Heyndrickxia acidicola: one gene and its partner. The protein of the gene in region 1 interacts with the protein of each later gene in a pairwise test. Links are inferred from orthologs where the notes say so. Each region holds a gene or a part of one and is shown in the gene's direction. Other genes may lie near its edges.

The links. Proteins that work in one complex are often made in the same cells at the same time.
Region 2: the proteins of A5N88_RS20370 (region 1) and topA interact in binary tests that used the Escherichia coli proteins (3 or more experiments, as listed by UniProt). The link is inferred for Heyndrickxia acidicola from one-to-one orthologs.

Annotation. Positions count from the first base shown.
Region 1 is NZ_KV440953.1:4,373,189-4,381,041, reverse strand. Bases 2,357-5,229 are described here. They hold A5N88_RS20370 (YigZ family protein), read left to right. Parts: upstream 2,357-3,413; coding sequence 3,414-4,046; downstream 4,047-5,229. Other genes in these bases: A5N88_RS20365 (glycosyltransferase family 4 protein), read right to left, coding at 4,130-5,176; A5N88_RS20375 (sensor histidine kinase), read right to left, coding at 2,357-2,997. Outside these bases: A5N88_RS25165 (hypothetical protein), read left to right, coding at 1-74; A5N88_RS25160 (hypothetical protein), read left to right, coding at 104-262; A5N88_RS20385 (MEDS domain-containing protein), read right to left, coding at 349-921; A5N88_RS20380 (response regulator), read right to left, coding at 1,150-1,830; more of A5N88_RS20375, read right to left, coding at 1,849-2,356; A5N88_RS20360 (WecB/TagA/CpsF family glycosyltransferase), read right to left, coding at 5,435-6,175; accessory Sec system translocase SecA2, read left to right, coding at 6,377-7,853.
Region 2 is NZ_KV440953.1:1,713,050-1,719,562, reverse strand. The notes cover bases 2,900-5,897. They hold topA (type I DNA topoisomerase), read left to right. Parts: upstream 2,900-3,359; coding sequence 3,360-5,435; downstream 5,436-5,897. Outside these bases: sucC (ADP-forming succinate--CoA ligase subunit beta), read left to right, coding at 1-501; sucD (succinate--CoA ligase subunit alpha), read left to right, coding at 559-1,461; DNA-processing protein DprA, read left to right, coding at 1,581-2,453; tyrosine recombinase XerC, read left to right, coding at 6,040-6,513. UniProt on the Escherichia coli protein: Releases the supercoiling and torsional tension of DNA, which is introduced during the DNA replication and transcription, by transiently cleaving and rejoining one strand of the DNA duplex.

The DNA of each region.
Region 1 (7,853 bases):
CTTGCGACGAGGAGGCTTCCCGCACGCCCCGCGGAAAGCGAGTGCCTGCAGCGGAAATCAACTTGCAGGACTAAAAACGCTACGCATTTCTGAGCTATACCCAATGATAAATTTGAACTCAACGTTGATTGCAGCAAAAGACACGAGACTCCTGCGGGATCAGCGTGTCAGGGAAGTCCCCGCAGGAGCTTGCGACGAGGAGGCTTCCCGCACGCCCCGCGGAAAGCGAGTGCCTGCAGCGGAAATCAACTTACAGAACTAACAGCGTTATGTATATCTGAGCTATACCCAATCATAATTTAAAATCAACAAAAGGGAGAAAAGGACTTTCTTTTACTAGCCCCTCTATTATTTCAAATCAAGCAAAGGCTTGTATTGTTCAGACATGATAAAATCATCTTCAATGAGTACATAGGGATGGGTTTCCATCAAAATCGTTTTCAGATGGTCAGGCATTTTCTCTCTTTCGTACGCACAAATTAATGGGAACGCCAAAGAATTCACTGCATGATCTACTATATTTTCAAAATCTCTTATTAAATGCAGCGGCTCTTCCATAGTCGCCCACTGCACATGAGCCCATGACCGGAAAGAGATTTTATTTTCCACGTACGGCTGCACCATTTTATTAAAGTACTCAGTGATTGCAGGCGGATGATAGCTGCCACTTGAAAAATAAAAGTCGAAGTTGTTAACATAGTGCACGAGTTCCATTTGCTCTTTCGTTAACAGCGCCTTCAGCTTATTGTGGATCATCGGAAAAATACGTTCATTTTCAATAAAAATAACGTAATCCCCTACAGTAACACTGTTTTTAATATACTTCACAGCCTGCTCGACATAGCTCTTCATTCCATTATAGGCATATAGCACATGCACACTCTTTTGTTCTTCAAACAACTGGTTCAATGTCTTTTTCAAGTCATCACCCCTTTACCTTTTATTATTTTATTATAACCGATTTTGACCATGGTTAACAGGATTGTTTACTTTCTTAAAGTGAGCACTGCAACGTCAAGCAGTGCATACTGCTCTATTTCATAAGGACAATTAACAGCCCGTACAAAAAAAGCCGCCTCAAAAAGCATTTATATCAAATACTTTCGAGACAGCTTGTCCTTTTTGTTGTAAGCAGCTTACGTCCATCAATCAGCGTACTTCCACCCAGCCATTTTTAATGGCAGCCACAACGGCTTGAGTGCGGTCATTCGCATTCATCTTTTGGAGAATATTACTCACATGGTTTTTAACCGTTTTTTCGCTTATGTATAAAGTTTCCCCGATTACCCGATTGCTTTTTCCATCGGCAAGCAATTGAAGCACTTCACATTCACGAGGCGTCAACAAATGCAGCGGCCTTACCACTTCAGGCTGCTGATATCCAAGACCTGTGTTTTGTTTGTTCGCCAGGCGTCTGAATTCCTCTACCAGGTTGCGGGTGACTTTCGGATGCAGATACGATCCGCCGTCCGCTACCACTTTAACGGCTTCAATCAGGGCATCGGAATCCATTTCCTTTAACAAATAGCCTGTTGCACCCGTTTTTAACGCGTGTGTTACATAGTTTTCATCATCGTGTATAGAAAGGATAATGACCTTTGTACCTGGGTAGGTTTCAATCAATTGACGGGTTGCTTCAATGCCGTTTTTATTCGGCATATTGATGTCCATCAAGACCACATCCGGATTAAACTTCTCTACAATGTCTGTTGCGCAGTTGCCATCTTCGCCTTCTGCCACCACTTCAAATGTTCTTTCAAATTCCAGTATCCTTTTTACCCCTTCGCGAAATAATTGGTGATCATCGATAATCGCGATATTCGTTGTCATTTTCTCCGCCTCCCTGATCTATCTTCTCACTAATAAAGGTACCTGGACAATGACGACAGTGCCCATGCCTTTTTTTGAATTAATAGTTACGGTGCCATCTAGTATTTCCACTCTTTCTTTCATGCCCACTATACCAAAAGAGCCTTCTTTTTTCGTGCTGACATCAAATCCTACTCCGTTATCCTTAACGACAACAACCACGAAGTCTTTTTTCACTTCGATTTTCACATTTATTTCAGATGCCTGCGCATGCTTTAAAGCATTTTGAACGGACTCCTGTACGAGCCTGAAAAGAGCCACTTCATAATTGGGCGGCAACCTAAGATCGTCCCCAATGTTAGTGAAATGGATACTAGTCCCCATATTATACTCTTCGATCGTCGCCAGGTATTTTTTGAGGGTCGGCAGCAAACCTAAATCATCTAATGCCATCGGCCGAAGATCATATATGATTCTCCGCACCTCTGACAAAGAGGATCTCGCCATTTTTTTCATATTTTTAATTTCTTTAAATGCTTCGTCCGTCCCTTTTTCTGCATATACCTTTTCAATTAGATCAGACCGCAAAAGCAAGTTGGCAAGCATTTGGGCAGGTCCGTCATGGATTTCCCTTGACAGGCGCTTTCTTTCTTCTTCCTGTGCTTCAATGACGCGAAGCCCGAATTCCTGCTTCTGCTTTGCATCCGCAATCGCATTTCCGATATCCTTTAAGTCACTGGTAAGGTAATTCAGGACAACGGTAGTCTGTGATGCTAAATGATCAGCTCGCTCCATCGCTTCCTCGAGAGAGAACAGCCTGCGCTGCAGCTCGTCCCGCCGTGTTCTGAGCTGATTCTCCAGCTGCCGATTGACGGAAAGCTTCATTTGCAAGTCATGAGCTGCTTCATAAGCATCCCTTACCTGTTCTTCAGAAAACTCCCGGAAATGCTGGCTTACTTCCGACAGCCGCCTTCTCGCAAACCGCGATTTCAATTCGAGCTGGTCGTTTTCATCCACCACATTGGATACCATTAATTTAATTTCTTTTAGTTCATTGGATAGAGATTCATAGTCCTGCCGGCATTCTTCTCCAATTTGGAAGATTTCATCCTTGCTTCGGCCAACGGTCTCCACCATTTTCCCTAAGATATCATCCAGTGATTTCGTATCAATCTTTTTAATTGACATACTGATTCCCCCAAGGTATCCCCTTCGAGATAGAGTTATTTTACCGCGAATTGTTAAATTAAACTATTTGGATTTTAAATTTAAAATAAAATTAGGTAAATATCCCTAATATTTTTGGTAGGAAAGCACTATTAACAAGTCGAAAGTACCTATTCGAACTTTATTTCTATGTTGTATACCATTACTAATGGCCGTGCCGTTCTTTTTTTACAGTACCGTAAAAATTTCACTGTTGTTTTATTGATATAACAATCAAAAACGCATTCTTCTTTCATTTTTACGAACAAATTTGTATGATGGTACTAGACAGAAAACGGCCTTCTTAGAGAAAGACATTCCATAAAGTATCTCTTTCTTCTCATTTTATCATATTTAAAGGCGGGATTACTGTATAATTCAGATCGGAGGGCGATGTTTTGCTAAATAAGTATTTAACAGTCAAGGGCTATGGAGAGCACGAAATTATTATTCAAAAATCCCGCTTTATTGCACATGTTCAAAGAGCTGTAACAGAGGATGAGGCGCAAAGCTTCATTCAGGAAATCAAAAAGAAGCATCGCGAGGCCAATCATAATTGTTCAGCCTATATGATCGGCCAGCAGAATCAGATTCAAAAAGCAAATGATGACGGAGAACCAACAGGTACAGCAGGCATTCCTATGCTGGAGGTGCTAAAAAAGCGGGACTTGAAGGATACAGCAGTGGTTGTCACCCGCTACTTTGGCGGCATCAAGCTTGGCGGCGGCGGATTAATTCGTGCCTATGGAAAATCAGTGTCTGAAGGCTTGAATGCAATTGGCATTGTTGAGCGTACCTTAATGTGCGTCATGCATGCCAAAATGGATTACACATGGATTGGAAAAGTGGAAAATGAATTGCGTTCTTCTATCTATGAAATAAAGGAAATTCATTATGCCGATCAGGTGGAATTTGAGGTCTATGTAGAAGAGAATCAAAAAACGGCCTATACCGAATGGATGACAGAGCTTACCAATGGACAAGCAGAGATCATGGAAGGCGAGACCCTGTATCTCGAAAAAGAAATATAAAAAAAGAAATCGGAGCAAATGCCGATTTCTTTTTTTGAATGCTTTTAAAATTGCCGGACATAATAGACTCGTCCCTGTCCGAATCAGCGTTTGGAGCGGACAAATTTCAAAAGCGGCTTGTAATTTTTCCCGACAAGGTCGATGCTCTCGACGAAAATTTCCAGGGCAATCAGCAAGACAGCGATCAGGATGATAGAACCCCACATAGTAGACATGGAGAAAATGATAGCTGCAAGACCAAACATTGCTGCGATTGCATAAATCAGCAAAACCGTTTGCCGGTGGGAAAACCCGATGCGAAGCAGGCAATGATGGAGATGGGATTTATCCGGCGCATAAATTGGCTGATTGTTTGACACCCTGCGGATAATCGCGAAAAATGTATCCGAAAGCGGCACTCCCAAAATGATAACCGGGATGATCAGAGAAATCACCGTAATGTTTTTGAATCCTAACAGCGACAGGACCGCAATCATGAATCCAAGGAAAAGCGACCCTGCATCTCCCATGAAAATTTTCGCAGGATGGAAGTTGTAAATCAAAAATCCGAGCGTACTCATAAGCACAATTGCACCCATCGTAGCTGCGAAAACATTTCCCATAATCAGGGCCATCGCACTGATGGTAATCAAAGCAATCGAGGAGACACCTGCCGCAAGTCCATCCAGGCCATCAATTAAGTTAATGGCATTCGTAACACCGACAATCCAGAAGACCGTTAATGGAATACTGAGATAGCCGAACTGGATCTGGCCGCCGAACGGAAGGTTGATAAACTGTGCCTCTGCTCCGCCCCAAAAGACGACAATCAGGGCAGCTGCGAGCTGGCCTACAAATTTAATTTTCGCCGAAAGCTCGATGATATCATCCAGAATTCCAAGACCCACAATAATAAGGCTTCCAAGAATGATTGGAAGTGGTTGTGCATGATCACCCTCAGGGCGCAAAATAAGAAAACCGATAATAAAACTTAAGAATATGGCAAAGCCGCCCATGCGCGGCATGATAGTTTGATGAACTTTTCGTTGGTTTGGCTTGTCTGTTGCACCAATCTTAAAGGCAAGCTTTTTAACGAAAGGAGTCAGTATAATTGAACTGATTAAACATATAAACAACGTGAAGTACAACATGCAAATCCTCCTTAAGGATATCGTGCCCATAATGGCAGACGAACAAACAGGAATTTCCTGCATGACTTCGATGAATTAAATCATCCATTATTTTTAAACGTAAACATACGTATATGAATCTACAATTCTAGTCACATTTTGCACTCATAGGCATTATATCATAATATATTCCAATGGAATACATTTTTTCTGCGGGTCGGTCTATTTGGTTAGACGGCATCACCCATCCAAGCCTCACAGCCAGCCAGCTAGCTATTACTACCCTTTTAACCTTTGAATTAAAACCTTCCAGGCAAATTGAGGCAAAGCAAGCATCCTTCTCCACCGTGAAGGCTGATTGACAAGACGGTAAAGCCATTCCACATTCATTCGCTGCCATGCTTCAGGTGCACGCTGAACCTCGCCAGCCAGGATATCAAAGCTGCCTCCAAGTCCCATAAAGATCCCTTTTTTGAAGGAATCATAATGGCGGGCAATCCATTGCTCCTGCTTTGGCACTCCAAGCGCCACAAGCACTAGGTCAGGCTCAAGCTCGCGGATTTCACGGGCAATGCTATCATCTTCCCAATCAAAAAAACCATTATGCGCACCCATAATCTCTACATTATGATATTCAGCAACAAGCCTAGCCATGACTCGTTCTAACACAGATTGTGATGCACCAAGCAAATAAAGGCGGAAACGCTCTTGATTGGCGATCTCCAACAGATCCATCATCGTATCAAATCCGGCCACTCTCTCAGGAAGCGGTTCATTCAGCAGCTGGGCAGCCTTTACAACCCCGATGCCGTCAGCCGTTACATAGGTAGCCTGATGGATAATATCCATATAATGCGAATCCTCTTTTGCTTTCATGACAATTTCAGGATTTGCCGTAATGACAAAGGTTTTCTGCTCTGTCTCTATTCTTTTTTTCAATAAAGCAACAAAGTCTTTACGATTTATATTGATAAAAGGTACACCAAGTATGGTGACTTTTTTCAATTCTTCTCTTTCCATTCCAAGACACCTCTGACGTTTCTTGCATCATACATCTAACCATTTCAGAAAAAGATACTTCCAATTACTATACCATATAATTCGACTTTCATGTATAGCAGTCTTTTACAATTTAGTTTTTATTTCCAAATAATTCTACTTTTCTCGACATCTCTCAACTATGGTATAATATTTCTATTAGCAATAAAGGAGAATTCAGGAATGATTACCTATATTAAGAAATCTCTTGGCACCCCCCAGGAGCGGACATTGAAAAAATATCAAAAAGCCGTAGATGAAATCAATGCACTAGAATCTGAGTATTCAGGATTGAAAGATAACGAGCTTCACCAGCAAACCTTCCTTTTAAAAGAGGAACTTAAAAATGGCGCAACAATTGATGAGATCAAAACAAGAGCGTTTGCGCTGGTTCGCGAAGCAGCAAAGCGTGTACTTGGCATGCGCCATTATGATGTCCAGCTGATCGGCGGACTTTGTTTATTAGAAGGTAATATTTCAGAGATGCCCACTGGAGAAGGAAAAACCCTTGTTGCTTCCCTCCCGAGCTATCTGCGTGCACTCGAAGGAAAAGGCGTTCACGTTATCACGGTGAATGAATACCTTGCAAAGCGTGACAAAGAAATCACCGGCCAAATCCTTGAGTTTCTTGGCCTGACAGTCGGACTTAACCTTGCTGACATGTCTCCTGAAGAAAAACAAGCTGCTTACCAAGCGGATGTTACCTACGGAATCGGCACGGAATTCGGCTTTGACTATCTGCGTGACCACATGGTGTACGACCCTTCCCAGCGTGTTCAGAGGCCTTATCATTTTGCCATCATTGATGAAATTGACAGTGTGCTAATTGATGAAGCCAAAACGCCGCTTATTATTGCAGCGAAAACAGAGCTTAATTCACAGCTTTTCTTTATATGCTCCCAAATCATCAAGGGTTTTATCCAGGACAAGGACTATACATTTGATGTCGAAACGAAAGCCGTAAATTTTACCGATGAAGGCATTACGAAAATTGAAAAGGCCTTCAGTATCGACAATCTATATGATTTGACCCATCAGTCGCTTTACCACTATTTGATTCAGTCGCTCCGTGCGCAAGTGATTTTCCGCCGTGACGTGGATTACATCATCCGTGAAGGGAAAATTGAACTGATTGATGCGTTTACCGGCCGCATCCTGGAAGGACGAAGCTTAAGCGATGGGCTTCACCAGGCCATTGAGGCAAAAGAAGGCCTAGAAATGACCGATGAAAACAGGACACAGGCAACGGTGACCATCCAAAACTACTTCCGCATGTATCCAATGCTTTCGGGTATGACCGGCACGGCTAAAACGGAAGAAAAAGAATTCCAAAAGGTCTACGGCATTAATGTCATCCAAATCCCGACGAACCGTCCAAGGATCCGTGTGGATATGGAGGACATTGTGTTTGAAAAAGCATCCCAAAAATATAAAGCGCTCACCGCTGAAGTTGTGAAGCGCCATCAAACGGGCCAGCCGATTTTAATTGGAACCACCTCCATTGAACAATCGGAAACAGTGGCAGAATACCTGGACAAAGCCGGCCTTTCCTACCAGCTGCTGAATGCAAAAAGCGCTGAAAGAGAAGCTCAGCTTATTTCAGTTGCCGGACAAAAAAATCAAATTACGATTGCGACCAATATGGCAGGGCGCGGTACCG
Region 2 (6,513 bases), 2.7 Mb from region 1 along the record:
AATGGTCTTTACCGCCAAAAGGATATTGTAGAGTACAGAGATCTTGATGAAGAGGATCAAAAAGAAATTGAAGCATCCAAATATGACCTTAGCTACATTTCCCTTGATGGAAATATTGGCTGTATGGTAAATGGTGCTGGACTTGCAATGGCCACTATGGACATTATCAAGTACTACGGAGGAGACCCTGCTAACTTCCTGGATGTTGGGGGCGGTGCTACAGCTGAGAAGGTTACAGAAGCCTTTAAAATCATCCTTTCTGATCAAAATGTTAAAGGAATCTTTGTTAACATTTTCGGAGGAATTATGAAGTGCGACGTAATTGCGACTGGCGTTGTGGAAGCTACTAAACAAGTTGGTTTGGAAATCCCTCTTGTTGTTCGCCTTGAAGGAACGAACGTTGACTTAGGAAAGAAAATCCTAAATGAATCAGGATTGAATATCATTGCGGCTGAGTCCATGGCTGATGGCGCGCAAAAAATTGTTGAGCTAGTGGGCTGATCATTTTTGGCATGAAGGTAAATTATTTGTCTGATATTAGAAAGGCAGGGGAACAGAATGAGCGTTTTTGTTAATAAAGACACGAAAGTCATTGTACAAGGTATTACGGGTAAAACAGCCCTTTTCCATACGAAACAAATGTTGGAATATGGAACAAAAATAGTAGGCGGTACTTCTCCTGGTAAAGGTGGTACTGAGGTTGAAGGTGTTCCTGTTTTCAATACAGTTGAAGAAGCTGTTAAAGCAACAGGCGCAAATGCTTCCGTTATCTACGTTCCAGCTCCTTTTGCTGCTGACGCCATCATGGAAGCAGTAGATGCTGAACTGGATCTGACTATTTGTATAACTGAGCACATTCCAGTATTGGATATGGTAAAAGTAAAACGTTATATGGAGGGCAAGAAAACCCGCTTAGTGGGCCCTAACTGTCCTGGTGTCATTACTCCTGGTGAGTGCAAAATTGGAATTATGCCTGGATATATCCATACAAAAGGCCATGTAGGTGTTGTTTCCCGTTCGGGAACCCTTACATATGAGGCTGTTAACCAGCTTTCTGAAGAAGGCGTTGGACAATCTACAGCAGTTGGTATTGGTGGAGACCCTGTTAACGGAACAAACTTCATCGATGTCTTAAAAGCATTTAACGAGGATCCTGAAACCGAAGCGGTTATTATGATTGGTGAAATCGGCGGTACTGCTGAGGAAGAAGCAGCTCTTTGGATCAAAGAAAACATGAAGAAGCCGGTTGTTGGCTTTATTGGCGGAGTAACAGCACCTCCTGGAAAGCGTATGGGTCATGCCGGCGCTATCATCTCCGGAGGAAAAGGTACTGCGGATGAAAAAATCCGTGTTATGAATGAGTGCGGCATCAAGGTTGCTGAAACTCCTTCTGTACTTGGTGAAACAATGATTAGTGTGCTGAAAGAAAAAGGACTTTACGAAAAATGTAAAACAAACTAATACTTTTTAGAAATAGTCCCTCGGGTGCTGAGGGACTGTTTTATATATTCATTTAAGCTTTAACTCTATTAAAGGTCAAAAAATCAATAGACCAGGCTTTAAATACAAGGGGGGGTTATATGGACGATTTAAGACTCAAAATTCTGCATCTTTCTCAATGCAGGGGTACGACACCAAAAGGAGTTCTTCGACTTTTACAAACAAATGCTGGGTTATCTGACCTTTATACCTTATCCAAGACCTCGCTCGCTTCCATTATGCATATGAATGCTTTGAATGCAGAAGCCTTTTATAAGGACCTTCATACCATTTCCATCCACTCGAAAATTCAATTCTATGAAAATGCCGGAATATCTTTCAAGGTGATAACAGATCCAGACTATCCTCCTCTATTAAGGCAAATTTATAATCCTCCATTTGTTCTTTATACAATGGGACATACCGATTTGTTTCGTATGCCATCCATCGCTGTTGTAGGCTCAAGGAAAGCAACTATATACGCTCAAAATGCGATTAAACAGCTTATTCCTCCCTTACTAGAAAAAGGCTGTTCCATCACCAGCGGGCTTGCAAAAGGTGTCGACACAATGGCACACAACATGGCAATGGCCGCAGGCGGAAAAACGATTGCTGTGCTTGGCAGCGGATTTTTTTCTGTTTATCCAAAGGAGAATACTTATCTTGCAGAGAATATGAAAAGAAATCATTTAATAGTATCAGAATATCCACCTGAAGTACCGGCGAAAAAATGGCACTTTCCTATGCGCAACCGTATCATCAGCGGGTTGTGCAGAGGGACATTGGTCATTCAGGCTGAAAAGCAAAGCGGATCTTTAATTACGGCAGATCTTGCCCTTCACGAAGGAAGAGAGGTTTTTGCTGTACCCGGAAGTATATTGGATCCCTTATCAGATGGCACAAACCACCTTATTCAGCAGGGGGCAAAGCTGGTGATGACAGGCAGTGATATTCTGGAAGAACTGAAATTTTAAAGGCTTATTGGTGATTATTATCATAAAAAGGTTGCATTTTTGAATAAACTATTATACATTTTGCATCATAAGAAAAATGAAATGTTGATGCCGTAAAAAACGAATTTTAAATTGGTTATAGCGTGGCCGCTCATCTTTTCACAACATATAAACCTCTTAATCGAATACTTTTTTGAATAGATTCCGGTACATGGTTTTCATGCGTATCTTTTCGGTTCTGTACGCGTTACTTTACGTAAAGTAATGAAAAGTCTGCGTTTTGACTTGATTTTCTCCACAATTTTCTTACAGGAAAAGTTTACAAGGCTCTTTTCGTAAACTTTATTGCTATTTGACAAAAAAATAATTAAAAATTCAGGTGCAGTATTAAAGCTTGTGAATAGCTTACGAAAGGATGCCGCGAAGACAGACGACACATGGAATAACCCTTTGTACGTAAAGCAATAATCTATGCGAAAACAGCCAAATGAAAAGGGTATATTCAAACAATATACTGGGATTTATTAATAAATTAAGGTATATTGAAAACGATTACCTGAAATAATGAAATGAACTTATATGCTAAAAAGACTTTATTCTTCTATTAATAATGTTTTTAATAGGATTAGAATGCTAAATGGCAATGGGAATTAATATTTTTTGTTTTTTAAAAGGCACTTTTCGTAAACTTTATTGCTATTTGATATTCTTTAATGACTAATACAATACCCATTTATCCAATGGAAGAAAAGTGATATCCTTGCGAAAACAACTTTTATAAAAAATGATTTTCGTTGACAAATAACAAAATCACGACTAGTATTTACTTTTGATTTTAAGAATATATGAAAGTGGACCTATTGATTCCTCATTTTGAGCAGTCAAGGGTGCTGGAGAAAATTTTAAAACCTCTGGGGAGGCCTATGAATGTCAGACTACTTAGTAATTGTTGAATCGCCGGCAAAGGCGAAAACGATTGAAAGATATCTTGGAAAAAAATATAAAGTAAAAGCTTCAATGGGGCATGTAAGAGATCTTCCTAAAAGCCAAATGGGAGTAGATCCTGAACAAAATTTCGAACCTAAATATATTACAATCAGGGGAAAAGGCCCTGTGTTAAAAGACTTGAAAACTGCTGCCAAAAAAGCAAAGAAAATCTATCTGGCAGCTGACCCGGATCGCGAAGGGGAAGCAATAGCATGGCATTTAGCCCATACATTAGATGTGGACATCCATTCGGATTGCCGTGTTGTGTTTAATGAAATAACAAAGGATGCCATTAAGGAATCGTTTAAGCATCCGCGGCCAATTAATATGGATCTTGTTGATGCCCAGCAGGCCAGACGCATTTTGGACCGGCTGGTAGGATATAATATAAGCCCGCTGTTATGGAAAAAGGTTAAAAAAGGCCTGAGTGCAGGCAGGGTCCAATCTGTAGCTGTGAAGATCATAATAGACAGAGAAAATGAGATCAAAGATTTTGTACCGGAAGAATATTGGACTATTGGAGCAGAGTTTCTGAAGGGTCAGGAGAAATTTCAAGCTTCGTTTTATGGAGTAAAGGGAAAGAAAATGGAGCTTTCATCCGAGGAAGATGTTAAGACTGTTTTAAAGCAGGTCAAGGGAAAGGAATTCGACATTTCTTCTGTTACCAAAAAAGAAAAGAAACGCAATCCCGCTCTTCCTTTTATTACTTCTTCCCTTCAACAGGAAGCGGCTCGCAAGCTAAACTTCCGTGCCAAAAAAACCATGATGCTTGCACAGCAGCTTTATGAAGGAATTGAAATCGGCAAAGAAGGAACAGTCGGTTTAATTACTTATATGAGAACAGACTCCACTCGTATTTCCGAAGTTGCTCAAGCGGAAGCCTCAGCTTATATTGAAGAGCATTTCGGCAAGGAATTTGTCAGAAATGAACAAAGAAAAGAGAAAAAACAAACGAATGCCCAGGATGCCCATGAGGGTGTAAGGCCGACCAGCGCGAATAGAGAACCGAATTCAATCAAGGGATACCTCTCAAGGGATCAATTCCGATTATATAAGTTAATATGGGATCGTTTTATTGCAAGCCAAATGGCATCTGCTGTACTGGATACGATGAGTGTAGATATAACCAATGGTGATGTCCTGTTTCGAGCCAATGGTTCTAAAGTGAAATTCCCCGGATTTATGAAGGTGTATGTTGAAGGGTCAGATGATAATTTAGAAGAAAAAGATAATATGCTGCCTGAATTGGAAAAAGGAGACAAAGTTAAGGCGGAACAAATTGATCCTAAACAGCACTTTACACAGCCGCCTCCGCGATATACCGAGGCCAGGCTTGTACGCATGCTCGAGGAGCTGGGAATAGGAAGGCCATCTACTTATGCCCCTACACTGGATACCATTCAAAAAAGGGGATATGTTGCTTTAGACAATAAACGTTTTATCCCAACAGAGCTTGGTGAAATTGTACTTGAGCTTATAAGTGAATTTTTCCCGGAAATTCTGGATGTTGCTTTTACAGCAAAAATGGAACAGGATCTGGATGAAGTGGAAGATGGCAAAAACGCCTGGGTAAAAGTCATAGATGATTTCTATAAAGGTTTTGAAGTAAGGCTTAAAAAAGCAGAAACCGAAATGGAAAAAGTTGAAATCAAGGATGAATTTGCCGGTGAAGATTGTGAGATATGCGGCAGTCCGATGGTTTTTAAAATGGGAAGGTATGGGAAATTTATGGCCTGCAGCAATTTCCCGGATTGCCGTAATACAAAGCCAATTGTCAAAGAAATAGGTGTTAAATGTCCAAAATGTCAGGAAGGCAATATTATAGAAAGAAAATCAAAGAAAAAAAGGGTATTCTATGGCTGTGACCGTTATCCTGAATGTGATTTCTTATCCTGGGACAAACCAATTGAAAGAAAATGTCCTAAATGTAATCATATACTGGTCGAAAAAAAGCTGAAAAAAGGCACTCAGGTTCAGTGTATCCATTGTGATTATAAGGAAGAAACGGTGAACTAATCTTTAGTGATCTGTTAAGAGTGAGAGCCCCTCACTCTTTTTCCTTTCAAATAAAAAAATATGGATAAACCTGTTAACACGCTTGAGAAGTATTTTCCTTTTCATATTTCATTATGTATTGTAAAATGCATAAGGGACAAAATGTATTAAAAAGAGATAAAGGCTGTATCAACAGAAAAACGGAAGGATAATGCGAGCTATTAACAATTTTGGGTGGCTAACCCTGAATTGACAAGCTTGGCATATTTCTTAAATGGTTCATAGCTTAACATTCGCCAGAATAAAGAATCCTGCACAACACCAAAATGTGCAATTAGTTAGCTTCGCCATATCGCTGGGGAAGAATATTTATATTTCTATTTAGGATTGCTCTGATGATTGGAGCGGTAAGCAATAACAATCTATATGTAGAAAGACTTTCTGCCATTGCAAAAGCTAAATCGTTTCTTCGTTTCCAGTGAAAATAATACATGAAAACTAAAGATTTTTACCGCCTGATTATCAACTATTAGAAACAATTCAAAACTTTAAGAAAAATTTGTAAGATTGATTGCAAGGGCTACTGAATTGTGATACTATTTAGTAGCCCTTGTGAGGTGTTAAAATGGATCTATTTGGAAAAACTTGTCTACATTCTTTTATCGAATACATTCAAATTGAGAAAAATTACTCTGAGTATACGATTCAATATTATCAGGAAGACATTGAGCATTTATTTTTATTTATGAATGAACAAAATCTTCATTCCCTTAAAGATGTCGAATACTTTGATGCCAGACTTTATCTGACTCAATTATTTGAAAAAGAATACAGCAGGGCTACTTTGGCCAGGAAAATATCCAGTCTTCGAAGCTTCTATAAATTTCTCATGCGCGAGCAAATTGTGGATGATAATCCTTTTGCTCTTCTTTCGCAGCCCAAAAAGCACTTGCGGGTGCCTAAATTTTTTTATGAAGAAGAAATGGAAAAATTATTTGATGTGTGCAGCGGAACTAGTGAGATAGACCAGCGTAATAAAGCATTGCTCGAAATATTATATGCTACGGGTATTCGGGTCAGTGAATGTGCAAATATTACA